Regions from separate parts of the Brevibacillus schisleri genome, predicted to be linked through region 2. Evidence: predicted binding sites of a transcription regulator. Region 2 holds the regulator's gene; the other holds the start of a gene.

Region 1 (8,137 bases), 1.2 Mb from region 2:
ATCAATATCGGTGTGGATCGATTCGACCGTTCCCCATGCCAGCCCCGATGAACGGCCCACCTTTTTCAATCTGCGCCCGATACCATACGAGCGAATCACGCCTGGTACTCTGCCCACGGTTGCATAACGAGGGGCAAGGAGTCGATTGGAAGTAGGGATGCTAAGGGCTGCATCCATTCGATTACCTGCATTTCTCCGAAGTCGAACATACCGATACAAGCGTCCGATTCGATCTCTTCCCGAACGACCACCGTCGGCTCCACCTGGCTGGATTGTCTCGGTATAGCCGCTCGTATTGTTACGATTCAGGACGTGATTGTTGCTCAACACAAACCGTTGGCCTCCTCGGGCAACGATTAACCCAGCCGTTCCGGATGCCCCTGGATAGCCGATGCTATATCCAGCGATCACAGGTCTGATTCTGCTGCGATAATTCGTTGCAGAAGGACGTACAGCAGGATGACAATGGCACCGTCCAGAGGTTACGGTTCGAACAGGAACCGATACATGGGCTGTCGCCACCTGTCTTTTGACAAGGACGCAACTCGGGCAGCTCTTCTTCACGGCGGCACTTGCATTGACGGTATACATCACAATGCAGGCGCCGCCTTTTTTGTTTTTACCGTTTGCGTAGCCAATCCCGATGCCAATTACGCCCGGCATCCGCTTCCACCTTTTGACCAAATGCTTCTTGGCCAGGAGCGCTTCCTGAAAGGTTGCCATGGCACCCCTTCCTTTCTGGCGGTAGTTTGTTTTACATGGTCATCGTATGTAAAACTTGGCCAGCACTGTTGGACGCTTGTCATTGCGGGGAAGCCTTTTTTGCGTATTTGAAAAAGTACGTTATTCCAGCTGTAGTGCCGGGGAGGAAACAGGAGAAAACACTCAGATTCTAGGGCCACCCGCTGGGGGATTGACTGCCCGGCTCCATGAAAAAAAGCGAAACCCGCGTCCAAAGTCGTCCATTCAGGGGGTGTCTCAGAGGTGGACGCTAAGGGCTTGTTTCTCTTTTTTTCATTGCGCCTCGGTCGGCGTCCCTAAGATCTTCGCTGTTTTCTCCTGTTTCCTCTACGAGCTTTCCATGCTATAACGAGTTTTAAAAATCTTAAAAGAATGAAGAATGTAGTCAGTTACGCCAGAGAAGAATATTTCCAGACGTAGCGACTTGTGGAGTCCTACTTAGCGGAGAAGGGATTCGCGGGCAACAGAAACGCAACCGTGCCCGTGCGGCGTAGCGGCTACCACTTTTGCGTTTCCCCGCGAATTCCTTCGGAGCGGACAGTCCCACCCTCAGCAGGACGGAGCACTGAGCCTAGACTGGAAATATTCTTCTCCCCACCGCAGCCACATACATAGAAACTCAAGTACGTTGCTGTAGTGCCGGGGAGGAAACAGGAGAAAACACTCAGATTCTAGGGCCACCCGCTGAGGGATTGACTGCCCGGCTCCATGAAAAAAAGCGAAACCCGCGTCCAAAGTCGTCCATTCAGGGGGGTGTCTCAGAGGTGGACGCTAAGGGCTTGTTTCTCTTTTTTTCATTGCGCCTCGGTCGGTGTCCCTAAGATCTTCGCTTTTTTCTCCTGTTTCCTCTACGAACTTTTCGTGTTTACCGATCTTTTAACGACTTAAAAGATTGAAGAATGTGATCAGTTACGACAGAGAAGAATATTTCCAGACGTAGCGACTTGTGGAGTCCTACTTAGCGGAGAAGGGATTCGCGGGCAACAGAAACGCAACCGTGCCCGTGCGGCGTAGCGGCTACCACTTTTGCGTTTCCCCGCGAATTCCTTCGGAGCGGACAGTCCCACCCTCAGCAGGACGGAGCACTGAGCCTAGACTGGAAATATTCTTCTCCCCACCGCAGCCACATACATAGAAACTCAAGTACGTTGCTGTAGTGCCGGGGAGGAAACAGGAGAAAACACTCAGATTCTAGGGCCACCCGCTGGGGGATTGACTGTCCGGCTCCATGAAAAAAAGCGAAACCCGCGTCCAAAGTTGTCCATTCTGGGAGCGTCTCAGAGGTGGACGCTAAGGGCTTGTTTCTCTTTTTTTCATTGCGCCTCGGGCGGTGTCCCTAAGATCTTCGCTGTTTTCTCCTGTTTCCTCTACGAGCTTTTCGTTTGATCCGATTTTTTAATGCCTAAAAAGATGGAAGAATGTAATCAGTTACGACAGAGAAGAATATTTCCAGACGTAGCGACTTGTGGAGTCCTACTTAGCGGAGAAGGGATTCGCGGGCAACAGAAACGCAACCGTGCCCGTGCTACGAAGCGGCTACCACTTTTGCGTTTCCCCGCGAATCCCTTCGGAGCGGACAGTCCCACCCTCAGCGGGACGGAGCACTGAGCCTAGACTGGAAATATTCTTCTCCCCACCGCAGCCTCATAATAGAAAAAACCGCCACCTACTGTCTAACCAGGAAACGACGGTTCATGATCTGCTAATGTTAAGACGCTTCCGAAACAGTTACATTTGCCGGAGCAGTCTGAGATGCTTTTTTATTCGTATGAACAAGCAAGATATTCAAGATGACTGCCGTCAAAGAACCTGTCACGATACCATTTTGCAGCATCATTTTTGCCAACGTAGGTAATTGATCAAACATCGTCGGAACCGCAGCGGAGCCTAGTCCAACAGCGATACTGCAAGCAGCGATCAGCAGATTTTCGTTTTTGCTCAGGTCAACCTGCGAAAGAATATTGATACCTGATGCAACAACCATCCCGAACATAGCGATCATCGCCCCACCCAATACCGCGTTAGGAATGACCGTTGTCAAAGCAGCCAGCTTTGGCAGTAATCCGAGAACGACCAGGATTCCACCGGCACCAATCATCACATCGCGTGATTTAATGCCAGTCAAGGAAACCAAACCGACGTTTTGTGAAAAAGCCGTGTAAGGGAATGCGTTGAAAATGCCACCGAGTACGATTGCGACCCCTTCTCCGCGCAATCCTTTGACAACATCTTGATCCGTCACTTTTGTATTGGTCACTTTACCGAGTGCAAAGTAAACACCAGTGGACTCAGCCATGCTAATGATGTTGACGAGAATCATGGTAACGATCGCCACAATGCTGAACTGTGGTGTACCGAAGTAAAACGGTTCAACCACGCTAAACCAAGAGGCTTCCGCAACATTCGCGAAGCTGACCATCCCCATCGTGTAAGCGACAGCCGTACCGACAATCAAGCCGAGCAGAACAGAAATTGCACGAATAAATCCGGTAAAGAAACGATTAATAAGCAAAATGATAACCAACGTTCCTAAAGCCAAAAGCAAATTGTGCGGTTGTCCAAAGTCCGGCATGCCTTGTCCGCCAGCCGCGTTGTTCATCGCAACGGGAATGAGTGACAATCCAATGATCGTAACAACTGAACCTTGTACCACGGTTGGGAAAAAGCGTAGCAACTTGCCAAACAGTGGGGCTGCCAAGACAACGAATATACCCGATATGATGATGGCACCGTAAGCGGTCGCTAGATTACTCGTAGAAGCAATCGCAATGATCGGTCCTACTGCTGTAAACGTACAGCCTAGCACAACAGGAAGGCGAATCCCCGTATAACGTGTGCCAAGGACTTGCAAGAGCGTCGCGATTCCGCATGTGAAAAGGTCAGCAGCAATCAAATAAGCGATTTGCGTAGGAGTCAGATTCAAAGCACCACCGATAATCAACGGTACGACGACGGCTCCTGCATACATGGCAAGAATGTGCTGTAAGCCCAAAGTAACAATTTTATGTTTGGCTAGCATGAATGAACCCTTACCTCCTATTGATTTTTTGATTATACGCGAGCAGGCTCTTCTTCAATAAAATGAATGCCTTCTGGTGACATCGATTCAATACGTGCCAATGATTCGATTCGTACGCCAGCTTGCTCCAAGAGACCGCGGCCCTCCTGGAAGCTTTTTTCAATAACAGCGCCAACTCCTACGAGATGAGCACCGGCATCTTTGACAATATTCGTAACCCCTACCAGAGCAGCTCCCGTAGCCAAGAAATCATCGACAATCAATACGCGGTCTTCTTTGGACAAATACTGACGGGAAACACTGATTTGATACGTTTCCTGACGGGTAAAGGAATGAACTGGAGCAGAATATACTTCCTCTGTCAGCGTGACAGCTTTTTTCTTTTTCGCATAAATAAAGGGAACACCCAAAGCAAAGGAAGTTGCCATAGCAAAATGAATTCCACTTGCCTCAATCGTCACGACTTTTGTAATGTTTTCACCAGCGAACAACTCGGCAAAGCGTTGCCCGATCTTCATCGTCAATTGCGAATCTACCTGGTGGTTCAAAAACGCATCCACCTTCAAAACGGATGCCGACAGTACCTTGCCATCCTGTACGATGCGCTCTTGTAATTCTTTCATCAATTCTTCCTCCTCAGATATGGTTCCGGCCATTTTTACTTGCGGCCTGCTGAAATATAGAAAGCCCAGAGTGGACAGTGTCACAAGCGGGCTACGTAACGAACCAACGCCAAGTGAAACTGTCCCTCTGGGCTTTTATCCCTTAGGTGTGACACATCATTCGTGCCTGCGCCACTCGGACCAGCTTTCTTTCAACCCTATGATTGAAATAGGAAAGAAAGAGACGGAACCCTAGACGCACTTTCACTCGTAGTCAGGTGATTTACGGTCACCTGGTAGAAACGGTTGGGCCTTATTCCCAAAATTATACGAGCTACCTATCTTTTTCGAAGTGTAATAACGAGTATTGACCAAATCTATCATAACTCCAGCGTTGTGAGCAAGCGTTAATTTCTGAAAGGAAAAGGAAGCGCTTACTTGCCCAACTAAAGGAAAGAGCCCTGATTTCTCAAGGGCTCACGTACTTATCTTTTTGGTTTTTTCTCCCGCATTTGAACGTTGAGCTTCTTCCATTTATCCCTTTCAGCAGCAGCAAGCCTTGCGTCTTCTTTGCGTGCCAGATGTGCCAATTCGCGTTGGAGCTTTAGGTAACTGTCAAAGCGTGCCTTTTCCAATGATCCATCATTGATGGCAGCTTGAACAGCACAGCCGGGCTCGCGCATATGCTTGCAATCGTTGAAACGGCATGTTTCCGCAATGGACTCGATATCGTCAAAGGCACCGCGGAAGCCCTCATCTGCCTCCCAGAGCTGGAGTTCCCTCATGCCCGGTGTATCGATCATGAGAGCACCACTCGGCAATCGGAACAGTTCGCGATGAGTCGTCGTATGGCGGCCACGGTCATCCCCTTCACGCACGCCACTGACTTTTTGCATCTCCGCTCCGCTCAATTTATTGATCAACGTGGATTTGCCAACACCAGAGGAACCCATCAAGGCAATCGTCTGGCCCTCGCCCAGATACGGTGCGAGCTGATCCAGTCCTTCTCCCTGCTCAGCACTGACTACATGAACAGGCACTCCGATCGCGACTGATTCTATCTCTGCCATACATGCATCCAGATCGTCACACAAATCTGCTTTGGAAAGCACAATCACCGGATTGGCTCCACTTTCCCACGCAAGAATGAGATAACGTTCAATCCTGCGCAAATTTAAATCATTATTTAAGGAATTCACGAGGAAAACCGTATCGACGTTCGCAGCCACAATCTGCTCTTCCACTGTATCCCCAGCTACCTTGCGGGAAAACTTGCTTTTACGTGGAAGAAGTCCGTGGATCGAGGCTTTCATTTCCTCTGGGCGGGCACTGATCACTACCCAGTCCCCGACAGCCGGAAAATCTTCTCGTCCGGTTGCCTCATAACGAAGCTTACCTGTTACCTCGCCTAGGAGCTCGCCATGCTCACTCCACAGACGATAAATGCGTTTATGTTCAAGTGTGATACGTCCCACACTGAAGCCTTGCTCAGCATAAGGGGTAAAATGATTAGCAAAATACTCATTCCAGCCCATAGATTGCAATACTTGTTGATTGGTTGTTTGATTCACTGCGGATTCCCCCTGCAATTGGTTAGATATATGGCTATCAGCCAGAACCAGTCACAGTCGAATCCTCATTTGGTGAACGATATTACTGTTCGCTTGAAAGGAGGATTCCCGTGACCCCGACTACGACACTCTGAACAAAATTGATGGCTACCATAAAACATCTCTCCTTTAGCAAACCTACCATTCAGGTTTGGAATCATATTTCCCAATTATTGTACCATAATGAAACAAAATGCAACAGCGTCAATCTCCCCCGCCGCCGCCTCCGCTGTCTCCACCACTACCGCTATCGCTTCCGCTGTCATAGCTATCCCAACGATCATTTGAATCGTGACTTCGATGATGGTGATTGTGAGAGCTGTCTACATAGAAGGCTCCGCCCCCGCTGTCTGAAGAGGAATGAGAGCGCCCACTTCCGCCTTTTGCAGCTTTGGACGCTAAGACAAATACTACGATCAAGAACATGATGACGATGACAATGAAGAACTCCATTGTTGTCCCCGCCCTTCCTCTTTTTTGAAGTTGTTTACCTATTTAGTATAACATAGTATGACTGGAATAGGCTGGGGGCATGGAGGATGATTCCTTTTTATCCGGCAAAATACCCTGACGCAGGTGCGATCGCCAAAATGTTTTCCAACACAAATACACGATACGCCTTTCTCCTATAACAGTATGCTTTCAAGCTCCCTTTGTTCCCATCGATATGAACCACACGAATCGTACGCCTGCTAGCCTCTCCATCCTTCTTCAAATAGATGATCTCCACTGCTTGCTGCCTCGCTGCGTACCTTCTCAACTCCTGAATCATCAGGCTGTCACCACCACAAAATGTGTCTTCTTATTGTTGAGATCATCATACCAAAAGAGAACGTTTGTTCGCAAGTTTTGATTGCAAAAACCAACGATTGCCTCAACAAAAAAGCATGCGCCCTAAAAAATGGACACATGCCTTTTGCTTGTTACACTGTGTATGTGAATCAGCGCCTTCTAAGCGCACGTCCGAACACAATCAGAATCGGTGCCAACAAGATCGCCGCCGCAACGAGCGAAGCGCGAATCGAAAAACGCGTCCCAATCCATCCGACAGCCGGACCACCTGCCGTTTGTCCCAGAGCATTGGACTGGCCCATCATCGACAAAACCGTCGCTCGCACATTGCTTTCAATGTTTACATTCAGCCACGTATCATACAGCGGACTGCTCAATGACTGGATCACACCGATCAACAGCAATGCAACTAATGCCCAGCTAAAGCTAGGAGAAAAGGCAAAAGCTATCATTACTGCAATTTTGAGCCCCGTCAACGTGAACATGCCTACAAGGACAACCCGCTCATTGTTCACATCCAGCCTTTTTTCCACAACGCCTACTACGATGAGGCTGAGCAAGCTTGCGAGTGCGGCAATGATCCCGAACCACATGGGCATCGAAATAGCAGCGAGCTCTGGAAAACCAATTTCTGCGATCAAATGCGCTTCCCACAAACGGTCATACCCTTCTGAGGCTGCACCCGTAAATAGCGTCACGAACAAGATCAGCATGAGAATCGGCTGACTGCGAATCACTTTGGCACCCGAAGTCCACGTCTGAATCATTTCCTTCACGTGGGAAGCACCTTGCTCACGTTCACGAGGAATAAATCCGGTCTCCTTCATGAACAGAATCAGAAAGACACCAAGCCCCAGATACATGAGGCCACCTATGAGGAAAGGTAAATTAGGAGCGAGTGTTGCCAATGCCACACTAAGTGCAATCCCGAGCAGATTCCCAAACAAGGAGTAGCGCTTGGCCTTCATGAAAATCGTACCGATCTTCTCTTCCCCGACCTCATCCACAATCCATGCAGTATCCGCTCCACTAATAAATGTATACCCAAGACCACTGACGACTTGCGAAAACAGCACCAAACCGAAGACAGAAATCATCGGTACCCAAGCATCAAGCGCGGGAACGATCCCCTGCATCGCAAATCCGATTCCTAGAAAAAACATCCCGAGAATGACGGAGCGACGGCGACTGTACGTATCCGCCACTACTCCCGTTATCCCTTCAAGCACCAACACGGATAACTCCAATACCGTCCCGATCACTAGCAATTCAAACGGATTAAAGCCCAGTGTCACAATGTAGTAAAGCGCATAGGTCGTGAACATGGTCGTATTGGCCAGGGAGGTCAAAAAACTTTTGATCATATATACTTT
Region 2 (8,137 bases):
CCAGCCTAATTTCCTCCATCTTTCCATTCATGTATATTCCCCGTACTTTCGTAAACAGGCTTGTGAAATTGACGGAAGCATACTCTCCTATTTCGGGATCGTTGTGGGCCGGAATCCGATAAGCAGTATGTTCATGAACAACAAAAGGGGCGATGGCCCATTGCAGGACGATATCATGGATAAAATCTGGAGGCTCCTGAAGCCCACTTGACTCGAATCTCTTAAATGAGAAGTCGACGTTTGTTTCTACCCGATTCTCTCCAGTGGGGAATGGTATCTCCATCAGCCAATCCATCTAGTATGTCCTCCTTAATGATCGGTTGCAACGCCAGTCGCTGTTTACCCTTATGATTCCAGCAAGTTGATAGATTTGCTAGCAGATTAATCCTTTCGTAGGAGCTGAACTCTTTGGCGTAATTCCTGTTCGGTCAACGACTCCAATTGCAACAAGGCCTCATACGGATCATCACCCGGAATATGAAAGTATCGAGCAAATGCAGGTTCTGTTTTGAGGCCGTCTTGCTTCAGAGCCCTGATATGTATACACGCATCCAAGCCCCCTATATGTAACAATCGTGCTTCGATGTCCATATGACGATAGGCGTTTTGCTTTTCCACAGCAACCGGTTGTGCAAACAATTCAAACCAAAAGCCAGCTGTGAAAAATGAAATAACGCATGTGGGAATCCCTTTTAGATCGAGTTTTGTCAATTCAAATCTGGACAAGCAGCCAAATGCTTTACGGACAACCAGCTCAAACTGATCCAGATCATGGCTCTCGCAAATAATATCCAGATCGCTTTGCTCAACATCAATGTCCAATGGGATGGTTCCGGCAAGCACTGGACGGTAATCGGCTAGTACTTCCATGATATGCGTCTGTTGAATCGCTTCCCACGCCGCTTTTTGGCGCATCGTTCCTCTGCTCAAGTAAGAGAGATCATGCCAATTTTTCATGAAACTACCCCCATGTCCACTTTCTTTTAAAATAGTGTAGACAAAAGTGAATAAGTGCGCAACGAAATTGGTAATCACTCGTATACCTAAATGAAGGGAGTGTAGTGGATGGAAATACTTTTGTGGGTTGTGGTTGTGTTATTGTTCCTGTTAAGCATCGCAGGAATTTTCTTACCCGTTTTACCTGATACGATCTTGTTGTGGGCGGGCTTTTTGCTCTATCACTTTTTCATTGCAGATCCGGGAGCGGGATTGCCGGCATCCTTTTGGTGGGGAATGGCCGTTCTAAGCATTCTGCTTTACGGTGCTGACTTGCTGACGAACATGTACTTCGTGAAAAAGTATGGGGGGTCAAAGTGGTCGTCCGTTGCTGCAGCGGTCGGAATTATCCTCGGAATTTTCGTTTTCCCACCGTTTGGTATGCTGATCTTGCCGTTCGTATTCGTCGTTCTCGTAGAGTTGATGGTGCAGAAGCAATCGATGGAGCGAGCGGTGAAAGCGGGGGTAGGCTCACTGATTGGATTTTTGGGCAGTGCGGTTGTAAAAGTCATCTTGCAAGTTACGATGATCATCTGGTTTTTTATCGCCAGATAACATATAGAAAACAAAAGGGACAGCCGAGGCTGTCCTTTTTTACGTGGAAACTAGTGAATGAGGCGATAGACGCCAATGACTTTACCGAGAATGGTGACATGCTCCAGAATGATCGGTTCCATCGTGGCATTTTCCGGTTGGAGACGGAAGTGGTTCTTTTCTTTGAAAAATCTTTTGACGGTCGCTTCATCTTCTTCTGTCATGGCTACGACAATGTCACCATTGTTCGCTACGTGCTGTTGGCGAACAATGACGTAGTCTCCGTCGAGAATTCCGGCATCAATCATACTATTCCCGGAGACACGCAGCATGTAGACCTTGTCGGAAGTCACGATATTGTCTGGAAGCGGGAAGTATTCTTCCACATCCTCAATGGCTGTAATGGGCTGTCCAGCGGTTACTTTTCCGATTACTGGCACACGGACGACAGAGTCTTCGAAATTGTCTTGAAAACGATCTTCATCTGAAAGCAATTCGATGGCGCGAGGTTTGGTAGGATCTCGACGAATGAGGCCTTTTTTCTCTAAGCGTGCCAAATGACCATGTACCGTTGAGCTGGAAGCGAGTCCGACAGCCTCTCCAATTTCACGTACAGAAGGCGGATAGCCTTTATCACGAACTTCCTTTCGTATAAACTCGATGATGGCTTGTTGTCTACTCGATAATTTTGACATAGAAAGACACCCCTGATTTCTCGAACATATTTTCCTATATTATACCATGGGAGCTTGCGTTCGACAAACATAAGTTCGTTTCGTTGTTGACATGAACATATGTTCTCATTTATTATGAGTTTACAAGAGAACAGAACGTATGTTTGTAAGGAGGCCATTATCATGAATTCATCGACAGTACGTAATCGTTTCGAGAAAAAAGAAGAACGTCGTGTTCGTTTTGGTATCACGAGAGGTCAAGCACTCTTGTTTCTTATTACATTTACTCTCTTTTTTTACTTGTTGACCGAACTAGTGTTTGCTGCTTCGCCAATGGACGAGCCACAAGGCATAGAAGTAACCGTACAATCCGGAGATAGTCTATGGTCGTTAGCCGTTCGCTACTCAGATCAGCATACGGATGTTCGTGACTATCTCATAGAAATCAAGGAAGCGAACGGTTTGGATAGCAACTGGATTTACCCGGGGCAGACTCTGATCATGCCTGATATGCCGTAAGTGTTCGGCTGTCTTGCGGGATCATTCGAATGTGGTATAATGAAGCGGCACTACTACAGAGTGGGAGGAACCAGCAGTGGTATCTGACGCAGAAATTAAACGCATTAACGAATTGGTCAAAAAGTCTCGCGAAGAAGGTTTAACTGAAGAGGAAAAGCTCGAGCAAAAAGCATTGCGCCAAAAGTACATTGACGCCGTTAAGCTTTCACTGAGAGCAAATTTGGATTCCATCCGTTATGTGGAAGACCTTGAAGAAAATAAGCCAAAACAGTAAGATAACAATTACTGATACGACAGACATCCTCGCTTGACGCTAGGGTGTCTTTTTCTGTGACAGACATAACGCTTTGATAGCCAGGGAGGGAAAGTGATGGCGTGGATAGCTGTGGCGGTTGGCGGAGCAGTTGGCTCTCTTGTGCGCTACCTATTGTCTTTACTCGCAAATCAGCCGGAATGGCCGTGGGGAACCTGGATCGCCAATGTCTGTGGATCCTTGATCATTGGCATCTTGTTCGTGCTGGGGAAAGAACGAGGCATTTTATCTCCAACACTCTATCTCTTATTTGCAACGGGTGTCATGGGAGGATTTACGACATTCTCTAGCTTCTCCTTGGAAGTGGTCACTTTTTGGGGAGAAGGACATCTGTTGCGGGGCACATTATATGCTCTTCTCAGTTTGGGAGTCGGTCTACTTTCATGTGCGGTTGGAATATGGCTGGCCAGGCAATGGTCCTAATACGTTCAAAGACACGATACATGTGAGGGGGAATGAAGGTGAGTACACAGCATCGTGATTATGAGTTGGAACAAAAAAAGCTGGATGAAACCATTTCAGCTATTGATGAAGAAATGGAGCAGCTTCGCAATGATATTCGCGAGGCAACCGATGATTATGTGAAACAGGTCGTTAACTCTAAAAAGGCAAAGGATTTGCGCTACCTGGAAGATCAGGGGCGAGAGAAGCCTTATTTCGGCAGAGTGGACTTTTTGAAAGATGAAATCTACGAGCTGGATCAGGTTTACATAGGAAAACGGGGAATTGTACGCAGCGATACATTTGATTCTGTCGTCGTGGATTGGCGTGCGCCTATCGCCAGTCTTTATTATTCTGGTGAGAGCAAAGACGCGTTTTATCGGATGGGACGCGAGATCGTGCGTGGTGAAGTTCGATTAAAGCGTAATTTTGCGATTGAAGACGGAAAGATCGTCGGCATCTATGATGGAGCGGTAAAAGAAACAATTAACCGCGAAATGGGGCATCCTGACGAGTTTTTGCAGGAGGGCTTCATTGATGAATTTTTGGCAGCCAATTTAAATCAGGCGAACGATAGCAGGCTAAAAGACATCGTCGCTACCATACAATCCGAGCAAAATGATATTATTCGGGCGGAAAAAGAACGGCCCATTGTTGTGCAAGGAGTAGCGGGGAGCGGAAAAACGACCATTGCGTTGCACCGACTCTCCTATTTGATTTATAACTTCCAGGATTCCATGATGTCCAAAAAATTCATGGTGTTTGCGCCAAACCGGATGTTTCTTACCTATATATCCGAGGTTTTGCCGGAGTTGGGAGTCGATGACGTACAACAGTCTACCTTTGTAGATTGGGCAGCGCGTCTTGTGAAGCCTCTGCTGCCAAAAGGATGGAGAATCGTAAGTCCCGATAAGCCTCTTCAATTGTTCTTCGAAGAAGGGCAGGATGAGCGCCAGCAAGATATGACGAGAAACAGGCTTCGCTTCAAAGGATCGCTCGCTTGTCGGGAGGCGCTGGAGCAATACATTCGGCATATCGTCGAAACGAAAATCCCTTTTAAGAAACTCAGCTTTTTATATAACAAAACAAAGCAAGTCTTTTCCATTCCGGGGGATTTTATTCGCCAATGCTTCCTGGAGCAATTCGCCAATATGCCGTATCATCGACGAGTAGAAGCGCTTCGTAAGCATTTAAAACAAGAAATGAACAAGCAATTATTTGCCCATCTACGAGAACGAAAAGTCGATTTGGACAAAGAAGGCTTGTACAAATTCGAGAAAATGCTGGAGCAAATCCTGGATACGTACCTGACTTCGTTTCCAAGACTGGAAATCTTCGCAGCTTATCGCGAGCTGATTGCTGACGAGGAATTGCTGCGCAAACTCGCACCTGCTGACATTTCAGACGAAGTTGTTCGTGATGTGACCCAGTCAAGTGCTGCGCTGTTTGCAGAGGAGCGATTGGAGCCCGAAGATATCGCGCCATTGCTATACTTGCAGCATATTGTGGAAGGAATGAATAAGGCGGAGCATTTTGATCATACGGTCGTGGATGAAGCACAAGACTTGAGTGCGTTAGAAATAGCTGTCATTGCATTGGCAACCAAGCGAAACTCGCTCACGATCGTGGGAGATATTGCGCAAGGCATTCATAGCTACCGGGGAATTCATGCCTGGGAAGAGTTGACCAAGGGGATATTTGCGCAGCTGTTTCCTTCCTATTATACGTTGTCGCAAAGCTATCGTTCGACGATTGAGATTATGCGCTGTGCTAACGAAGTGTTGCGGCAAATTGAATTGCCCGAGACGGTATTGGCAAAACCGGTTTTGCGTCATGGTGAAAAACCAATCATGGTCAAGGCACGTTTACGAGCGCAACTGTGGGAGGACATCTCTTCGCGTGTGGTAGCCTACCAGTCGGAAGGCTTCAAAACGATTGCGATCGTAGCGAAAACGATCCAAGCGAGTAAAAAAGCACATAAAGGCCTGCAAGACAAGATAGCTGATCTGACTCTGTTAGGCAGCAAGGATAACCAATTTCCGGGTGGCGTAACCGTCATGCCTGCTTTTTTAACAAAAGGCTTGCAGTTCGATGTGGTCATTTTGCTGGATGTGGACGCTTATCAAAATAATGAATGGGACGCAAAGCTGTTGTATGTCGCGATGACACGTCCAGTCCATCGGCTTGTTATGACGCAGGTTGATGACGTTTCTTCACCGTTGCTAATAGATTTACCAACAGCGCTCTACACCATGGCTACTGACGAATAAGAATCTACTCATCAAAGAAAACCCTCTGCATGTATAAAAGCAGAGGGTTTATCTGTATCATGCTTAGTGGTCACCTGTGTTACCTTTAGAAGGGTTCGTAATCACAAAACCTTCTTGTGGCAAGAAGAGGTAATCAATGACGACGCCATTCAGCAAAGGCTCATCTTTTTTCACGATCACATCGATCTCTTTGTCGGTAGAGATCACAACATCTTCTTCTGTTGGCTTGTCCAGAGCGAGTCCGTAATGTGCATGATCACCGTGAGCGTGCGTAATATAAACGCGCAGTTTCAATTCTTTGTCTTCTTCTTGCTCGATGATTGGAGCCAATTGCTTGGCAGCGTTACGAGTGATTTTTAGTTTCACAGGTCAAATCCCCTAACTGTATGTAAGTTACCCCTCCATCTTAGCAAGAGGGAAATCAGGATGCAATGTTGAAAGTGTTACGATATGACTAGAGAATGACAACAGGGTGGGGGAGAATGATTTATGAAAATCGATTTGCGCAGTGATACCGTTACGAAGCCAACCGAGGAGATGCTTCGAGCAATGGCGGAAGCGGAGGTTGGGGATGATGTTTACCGGGAGGACCCAACTGTCAATCGTTTGGAAGCGATCGCGGCTGAAATACTCGGAAAGGAAGCTGCGCTGTTCGTAACAAGTGGCACGCAAGGTAATCAGGTCGCTGTTTTGACGCATTGTGTCAACGGAGACGAAGTCATTGCGGAAGCGGATTCGCACATTTTTTACTATGAAGGCGGCGCAATGTCGGCATTGGCTGGCGTGCAAACACGGACGCTGGTTGGTGAACGCGGTGCTCTGCGTGCAGAAGAGGTAGAGAGGGCGATTCGGGGCAACAATATCCATTTTCCTCGGACGAAATTGATCTGTCTCGAAAACACACATAATCGCGCGGGCGGGGCGGTAATCTCTGGCGCGCAAATGAAGAGCGTCTATGATATCGCGCAGAAACACGGTATTCCCGTTCATTTGGACGGTGCGCGTCTCTTCAATGCGGCTGCGGCCCAAGGTGTTGCAGTCAGTGAGCTAAGCGCTTTTGCCGATACCGTTCAGATTTGCTTGTCCAAAGGACTGAGTGCTCCAGTTGGTTCCATTTTGGCTGGTGATCGTGCGTTTATCGAAGAAGCGAGATGGTGGAGAAAAAAATTAGGCGGTGGATTGCGTCAGGCAGGGTATTTGGCAGCGCCGGGCATCATTGCTCTGACACAAATGACCGATCGATTGGCAGAAGACCATGAACGGGCACAGCAATTGGCAAAAGGCTTGCGTCAACTATCGCTTCAGGTGGAGCAAGTCGAGACGAATATCGTGCTGGTGAAGACGGGCTCGATTGGACAAACAGCTGTCGCTTTCTTGGAACGTTTGGAGGAAAAAGGAGTGCTCGCGGTCGATTTTGACGAGTATGTCATTCGCTTTACGACGCATCGACACATTAGCGATCAATGTATCAAGACCGTTGTGGAAGCAGTAGAGGAATTATTGGTAATAGTGTAATCGTTTCGTTACAACCACTTGTAGCCAGTCGAAGGAAGGACTGGCTTTTTGCTTTGCTGCAATAATTAATTCTGAATAATTAGACAAATTGTACAAAATAAGAGTCTAAACGCGATCAGTTTTTCGCCATTCCGTCTGATTTGTTTCGTCTACACTTGCGTTATCATGGTAGTGTGATAAAGCGAAAGTATTTACCGGTGGATGGAATCGAATCAAGGGGGATGGTCTCGATGAGAAAGAGAATGAGCTTCATTTTGAGCTGTTTCTTGCTGCTTCAAGTTTTAACGGGATGTAGTACAAGTGAAACGGGGGTAACGAATAAACCGAATGATCAGGCATCTCAAACAGCGCAGCCAACGGGAAAAGAGATGGTATTGAATTGGAACGCAGACGGTGGAGAGCCTCCGACAGCGGATCCCGGACTAGCTTCCGATGGTACCTCCTTTGATGTCATTACTGCCTGTTTTGAAGGACTGACTCGCTATGGACCGGATGGGAAAATAGCCAACGCAATTGCTGACAGTTATACGGTATCCGCGGATTTGACGACATACACATTCAAATTGAAACCGAATGCGTTATGGAGCAACGGAGATTCGGTAACTGCCCATGACTTTGAGTTCGCCTGGAAAAGAAATCTCGACCCGAAGACAGCGTCCGAATATGCCTATATGCTTTATTTCATTAAAGGGGCAGAGGAGTTTAACACAGGGAAAGGAACGCATGAAGGCGTAGGGGTTAAAGCACTAGATGATTTTACATTAGAGGTCAAGCTCAATTCGCCAGCTCCGTTTTTTTATGAATTGACGGCTTTCCCGACATTGTTTCCTTTACATAAAAAGACCTTGGAGGCACATCCAGATTGGGCAGCGTCT

What was found. The regulator LexA, encoded in region 2, represses DNA repair genes until DNA is damaged. The targets are predictions, from matches to a motif close to CGAACATATGTTCG.
Region 1: a site for LexA is predicted at 6,802-6,815, ahead of ACUUHJ_RS23925 (WYL domain-containing protein). Genes of this name have one in related genera too.

The regions. Positions count from the first base shown of each region.
Region 1 covers NZ_JBVNDM010000001.1:5,029,500-5,037,636, forward strand. The annotation lists gene ACUUHJ_RS23900 (chymotrypsin family serine protease) at 1-723, opposite strand, end outside; gene ACUUHJ_RS23905 (nucleobase:cation symporter-2 family protein) at 2,450-3,760, opposite strand; gene ACUUHJ_RS23910 (xanthine phosphoribosyltransferase) at 3,793-4,383, opposite strand; purine riboswitch at 4,614-4,715, opposite strand; gene rsgA (ribosome small subunit-dependent GTPase A) at 4,848-5,933, opposite strand; gene ACUUHJ_RS23920 (hypothetical protein) at 6,177-6,425, opposite strand; gene ACUUHJ_RS23925 (WYL domain-containing protein) at 6,523-6,744, opposite strand; gene ACUUHJ_RS23930 (MFS transporter) at 6,914-8,137, opposite strand, start outside.
Region 2 covers NZ_JBVNDM010000001.1:3,792,408-3,800,544, reverse strand. The annotation lists gene ACUUHJ_RS17655 (hypothetical protein) at 1-295, opposite strand, end outside; gene ACUUHJ_RS17650 (DUF4269 domain-containing protein) at 382-957, opposite strand; gene ACUUHJ_RS17645 (DUF456 domain-containing protein) at 1,066-1,551, shown strand; gene lexA (transcriptional repressor LexA) at 1,602-2,225, opposite strand; gene yneA (cell division suppressor protein YneA) at 2,388-2,723, shown strand; gene ACUUHJ_RS17630 (DUF896 domain-containing protein) at 2,800-2,997, shown strand; gene crcB (fluoride efflux transporter CrcB) at 3,094-3,459, shown strand; gene ACUUHJ_RS17620 (HelD family protein) at 3,498-5,747, shown strand; gene ACUUHJ_RS17615 (HesB/IscA family protein) at 5,811-6,113, opposite strand; gene ltaE (low-specificity L-threonine aldolase) at 6,237-7,262, shown strand; gene ACUUHJ_RS17605 (peptide ABC transporter substrate-binding protein) at 7,493-8,137, shown strand, end outside.